Regions from separate parts of the Pseudoalteromonas ardens genome, predicted to be linked through region 2. Evidence: predicted binding sites of a transcription regulator. Region 2 holds the regulator's gene; the other holds the start of a gene.
The links. Region 2 encodes sigma-54, which starts transcription at its own class of promoters, with help from an activator protein. Its sites were predicted from a motif close to GTTGGCACGNNNNTNGNNT; they were not measured.
Positions count from the first base shown of each region.

Region 1: the regulator sigma-54 is predicted to act here: its motif matches at 1,254-1,272, upstream of flgJ (flagellar assembly peptidoglycan hydrolase FlgJ).

Region 1 is NZ_JASJUV010000006.1:309,992-313,142, forward strand. It holds gene flgK (flagellar hook-associated protein FlgK) at 1-250, opposite strand, end outside; gene flgJ (flagellar assembly peptidoglycan hydrolase FlgJ) at 252-1,217, opposite strand; gene QNM19_RS18655 (flagellar basal body P-ring protein FlgI) at 1,320-2,414, opposite strand; gene flgH (flagellar basal body L-ring protein FlgH) at 2,426-3,115, opposite strand; gene flgG (flagellar basal-body rod protein FlgG) at 3,131-3,151, opposite strand, start outside.
Region 2 is NZ_JASJUV010000003.1:43,767-46,917, forward strand. It holds gene QNM19_RS10980 (PTS sugar transporter subunit IIA) at 1-126, opposite strand, end outside; gene hpf (ribosome hibernation promoting factor) at 129-416, opposite strand; gene QNM19_RS10990 (RNA polymerase factor sigma-54) at 442-1,950, opposite strand; gene lptB (LPS export ABC transporter ATP-binding protein) at 1,995-2,720, opposite strand; gene lptA (lipopolysaccharide transport periplasmic protein LptA) at 2,717-3,151, opposite strand, start outside.

The DNA of each region.
Region 1 (3,151 bases), on a different contig from region 2:
CTTCCGTCACAAACTGTTCATAATAAGCCTCGCTCGAGAGGTCCCGGTTAAGCTGCTTTTGGGCAAACTCATTAAGCAAGCGTACGGTTTCGCCACGTCCCACCTGGTTATTGACCATAGTGGTGTGTTCAGTCCGCTCACGAACATAACCTTTGGTATTCAGGTTTGCGATGTTTTTACTGGTCGTCTGGAGTAATTCAGAGCTGGCTCTGACCCCGGATGTACCAATATTCATAAGATTAAATGACATCTTAATTTACTCCCTGATGCACTGACGCTGACAACATGGACTGAAATTCTCCTCTGTCCAACACACGTTTAATTTTTTCTGCATAATCTGGATCGGTTGCATACCCTGCCTGTTGCAGGGCATCCAGGTATTGGTCCGGATTGTCTGTCTTAGTTAAGGCCTCTTGATAACGAGGATTGGACTGCAGGAAATCGACATAATCATTGATGCTATCTTTCAGCGAATCATACGCTCTGAAGTTCGCCTGCTTTTTCACTGGTAAACCTTGCTCAAACTCCAGCGTCATTTTACTGGCACTGTCACCCTGCCAGCGCTTATCGGCTTTTATGTTAAACAGGTTTAAACTGCTTTCACCGTCCTGGCGCGCGATGATGTGCTTGCCCCAGCCTGTTTCCAGTGCAGCCTGAGCAACCATCACAGCTGGATTCAGGCCAATCTTGGCGGCCGCTGACTTAGCATGCTCCCAAAGCTGGCTAACAAATGACTCAGGATCATCGAATTGCACCTCTTTAGATGCACTTTCGGTCACTTCAGGCTGTTTTTCTGCTTTGTGCTGCCCTGCTTCACCATTAGCAATCCGATCGCTTTGCAGCTCCGCGCCGGTGCGCAGTACAGAACTGGGCATATACCCATCCCGATTAGGCGACAATTGCTGCACAATCAGATCAGCAAGGCCCAGACTCCCCTCACTGGAGAGTTGCATAGACATCTGCTGATCATGCATGTCACGATAAAATTTCACGCTGCTGGAATTAAACGGACTATCTTTATCCTCCAGAACTTCATTGGCCTTTCGCATGCTGGACAACATCATCTGAGTGAAAATTGACTCGAACTGCTGAGCCGCTTTGCGCAACGCTTCTTCAGAGGCATTGGCGTCTCCGGTACTTTTCAGTGCGTCCTGTCTTAACGAGTTCAGATCAGTTAAGTCATAGAAACTTTGGTTGCGAGTCGGATCAGTATTCATTGCTCGAAATCACATCAATATACATAACCAATAACAATGCAATTATTGAGCCAAAAAAAAGCCCCATAAAATGGGGCTAACTAATTGATTATAAAAGAAGCATCAAATGACGACTAATTGACCATGTATTGCACCAGCTTCTTTCAGTGCCTCCAGTATCGCCATCAAATCGCCAGGTGCTGCGCCCACTGCATTAATTGCACGGACCAAATCATCCAGGCTTGAACCAGGGTCAAATACAAATGCCCGTGAATCATCCTGATCAACATCGACAATGCTTTGACGCGTCACTACCGTTTCACCTTCTGTCAAAGGCTGTGGCTGAGACACATTCATTTGTTCAGCAATGGTCACCGTCAATCCACCATGCGTAATCGCAGCTGGCTGCAGTTTCACTTCTTTGCCAATAACAATGGTACCTGTGCGTGAGTTGACGATAATCTTGGCTGACGTATCTGCTGGTGTGAACTCCAGGTTTTCCAGAGTCGATAAGTAAGCAACACGCTGAGAAGGGTCGCGAGGTGCAATGACACGTACAGAAGCAGCATCCATAGCTTGCGCGCTTTGTGGGCCAACCAGATCATTAATTGTATCGGCCAAACGCTTAGCGGTTGTAAAGTCGGGCCGATTCAGATTAAAAGTAATGTGATCTCCCTGAGTGAACGGGCTTCTGACTGCACGTTCAACCGTGCCACCATTTGGAATACGACCAACCGTAGGCGTGTTAATCACGACCCGGCTGCCGTCCAGCCCCTCGGCACCCAAACCACCCACAATCATGCTGCCCTGAGCGATCGCATACACATTGCCATCCACACCTTTCAGGAAAGTTTGCAGCAAAGTCCCGCCACGCAAACTGCCCGCACTACCAATAGATGACACGGTGACGTCAATAGTTTGACCAGGCTTCACAAAAGCTGGTAACTCTGCATGCACGGCCACTGCTGCCACATTCTTAATTTTCGGTTTAAGGTTTGCCGGCATGGTAATACCAAAGCTGTTTAACATGCCCTTGAAGCTTTGCTCTGTAAAGCGAGTTTGCTCCCCTGTACCCGGTAAGCCCACTACCAGACCATAACCAACCAGTTGGTTTGAACGAACTCCCTCAACCATAGTCACGTCTTTGATACGCTCTGCTTGCGCAAACTGGCTGCCGATAAGTGCCATAGTTAGCACGAGCACATTAAATAATTTCATAGTTTGCTTCCTCAAAATGGCATAATGGCGCTCATAAAGAACTTAGTCAGCCAACCTGCACTTTGCACTTCCTGCGTATCGCCTTTACCTGAGTACTGAATACGCGCATTGGCAATACGATTTGACTCTACCGTATTATCGGCATTCACATCCTGCGGTCTGACGAGCCCTTCGAGACGAATAAATTCTTCTCCAGTATTTAGTGTCAGCCATTTTTCACCTCGGATCACCAGGTTACCATTTGGTAGAACCCGCATCACATTCACTGAGATGTTACCAATCAGGCTGTTAGACTGGTTGGCCTGCGCATCGCCCTGAAATGATGAATTCGAACCTGCATCCAGCTGAATGCTCTTGTTCCCCCAGTTGACCGCTGCACCGCCTAAACCCAGTATAGGATCGATATCCACCTCACTGTCTTTATCCAGCTTAGAGTTGGCCGCCTTTGAAGCCTGAGTCGATTCTCTAAGTACAACAGTAATGATATCACCGGTGCGAAGTGCCTTCTTATCTGAGTAAAGATCGTTGGCATAAGCATTGAATAGCGAGCCTGTAGCTACAACCGGCGCTGCTTCCGCTTCCGGATACATAGGCGCGTAGTAAGGATCGTCCCGCTCAACATCTTTATTTTGCGTTGTTGTACAACCACTGAGTGCTATACAGCCTGCCGCTACCAGGCCAAGTGTACGTAACTTGTCCATACTACCCCCAATCTTTTAAAGCTGCTGATTAATGTA
Region 2 (3,151 bases):
ATGGGCATTACTGTCTGGAAGCTGGCTTTGAGCCAACTCACTGATGTACTCTAAAATACGTTTCTTACTATTAAAAAGGACCGCAGCTTTGCTGCAGTCCTGTGAAATCAATGAGCTTAGTTTCATGATTAGTGTCGAGTTAGCTTCTCTTTGTGCTTGATCACCTGGCGGTCAAGCTTATCGATAAGTCCGTCTATTGCGGCATACATATCCCGGTGTTCGGTTGAGGCAAAAATTTCTCCCCCGTTCACATGTAATGTGGCTTCTGCTTTTTGGATGAGCTTTTCGACATCTAGGATAACATGCACATTATTGATGTGATCAAAGTGCCTTTCTAGCTTCGCAAACTTGTTTGTTACATAGTCTCTTAACGAATCGGTGATTTCTACATGTCGACCAGTTAAATTTAGTTGCATAAGCATTTTCCTTCTGTAGTTACGTCTAAATCAGGCTTTTGCGCTGATTGGACGGTGGGATAGCCAAAGACTCTCGGTATTTGGCAATTGTACGTCTAGCCACTTTGATCCCTTGATCTGCCAATACATCCGCAATCTTGCTGTCACTCAATGGTTTAGCAGTGTTTTCCGCGGCAATTAGCTTTTTGATCAATGCTCTGATTGCAGTCGAAGAGCATTCTCCTCCGTTTTCAGTGCTGACATGGCTTGAGAAGAAATACTTCAACTCATAGATACCGCGTGGCGTGTGCATATACTTTTGCGTTGTTACACGTGAAATCGTGGACTCATGCATGTCGACCATTTCGGCCACATCATTCAGTACCATCGGCTTCATTGCCTCGGGGCCATGTTCAAAGAATGCCTGTTGTTGCTGCACAATGCAATTAGTAACTTTTAATAAAGTTTCATTGCGGCTTTCCAGGCTCTTGATGAACCATTTTGCCTCTTGCAGGTGTGAACGAATAAACTGACTGTCTGTGCTCGACTTGACTGAACGGGACATAGCAGCGTAGTGGTCATTCACTCTAATTTTTGGCATTGAATCGGGATTGAGTTCAACAACCCAGCGACCTTTCACTTTTTTAACCGACACATCCGGGATCACATAGTCTGCTTCTTCCTGTACTATGCTCGCGGCGGGTTTCGGGTTTAGGCCGTGGATCAGGGTCATTACTTCTTTCAGATCCGCTTCTTTGAGTTTGGTTTTTTTCATCAAAGTGCGGTAATCCCGGCTGGCTAACAGATCGATGTGCTCAGTCAGGATTTCTTTGGTCTGTGCAAGCCAAGGGGTGTTTGGGTCAAACTGGTTGAGCTGAATGCACAGGCATTCTTGCAGGCTGCGTGCCGCAATCCCAACAGGATCAAATAATTGGATCCGTTTCAGTACGGCCTCTACTTCATCCTGCTCAATCGGCTCTTCATCGTTGTCCTGATTCATGCTATCGACGATGTCTTCGCAGCTGATGGTCAACAGACCAGCATCGTCAACTGCTTCTACAATTGCAAGGGCGATGGCTCTGTCTGTAGGGCTAAAAGGCGTCAGTTCCAGCTGCCACATCAGGTACTCTTGCAATGTTTCAGTGGTTTTACCCTGGTAAATGGTTTCGTCTTCTGGCATTGGGCCTGAACTGCTTGCCGGGGCAGCACTGATGTACTCGTCCCAGGTTACGTCCATTGCCAAATCGTCGCTGACGGTGTCTTTGTTCAGTGCAGCATCGCTGTCTTGTTCGTAGTCGCTGACAGCCGCCTCTTCATAGCTGTCGTTGTCACTCGTTGTAGGTTGTTCCAAATCGGAATCCGACTTGGACTGAGTTTCATTGTCTTGTGATTCAGACTCACCTTCTTCCACTTCCAACAAAGGGTTGCTATCAAGCGCTTCTTGGATTTCTTGTTGGAGATCTAGCGTACTCAACTGTAACAGACGAATAGCCTGCTGCAGTTGTGGTGTCATTGTCAGTTGCTGCCCCATGCGCAGCTGTAGCGATTGCCTCATGTATCTCTAACAATCCTTTTTGTTATTTACTTCTAATTTTATAACTATAGCCTGAATTGCTCACCTAGGTAGACATCCCGCACAGTTTGATCGGCCAGAACATGCTCCGGGGTGCCTGCTGCTATCAGTTCACCATGTGACACTATATAAGCTTTCTCACAGACGTCCAGCGTTTCACGCACGTTGTGGTCGGTGATCAGTACGCCTATCCCACGGTTTTTCAGGTGCTCTATAATTTTCTTTATATCTAACACTGAAATGGGATCAACGCCAGCGAAAGGCTCATCTAATAAGATAAATTTTGGATCTGCCGCAAGGGCACGGGCAATTTCTACCCGGCGTCGTTCACCGCCCGATAGCGCCATACCCTGGCTATCGCGAATATGCTGGATATTAAACTCATCTAACAGTTCATTGAGGATGACTTCTCGTTGTTCTTTATTCAGCTCTTTACGGGTTTCTAAAATGGCCATCAGGTTTTGATAGACGGTCAGCTTGCGAAAAATAGAGGACTCTTGTGGCAGGTAACCAATACCTAGTCTTGCCCGGCTGTGCATCGGCAATAAGGTAATGTCTTGTTCGTCGATGTGTATGCTGCCCTTGTCACTGGGCACCAATCCGACAATCATATAAAAAGTGGTGGTTTTACCTGCACCATTTGGGCCAAGGAGGCCAACAATACTGCCAGCTTCAACGCTTAACTCAACGTTTTTAACAACCTGTCTGCCCTTATAACTTTTGGCCAGTGCGGTGGCGGTTAATTTACTCACGGATTCCCCTTCTCTTGTGGTTGTTGGGGGTTCTCTTTTTCAGGTAACAGAATGGTTCTCACGCGGTTTTGTTCTTGCTCCCCGCGCTGTGCGCTGATCAGCTTCTTTTCCATATCATAAACGATAGTTTGCGCGCTGATTTTTTGTCCTGCCTGACTGATCTCTGCACCGCCTTTGATGGTGAGCATGCGATTTGCGACATCATAGCGCACTTCTTTGGCGCTGGCCTTCAATAACGTACCATCCGCTTGGCGTTCCTGAAATATTGCCGGACTGCCTGTTGCAACCAGCAGTTGCTTATTTTTACCCAGTTCTTCCCTACGGTGTACTTCGAGGCGATCGGCCAGAATTTTTCGGTCACCGTGAATGATTTCGACGTTTTCTTCGAACACGCCAATATTGGTTTGCAACTGGGCCAGCTGTGTGCCCGA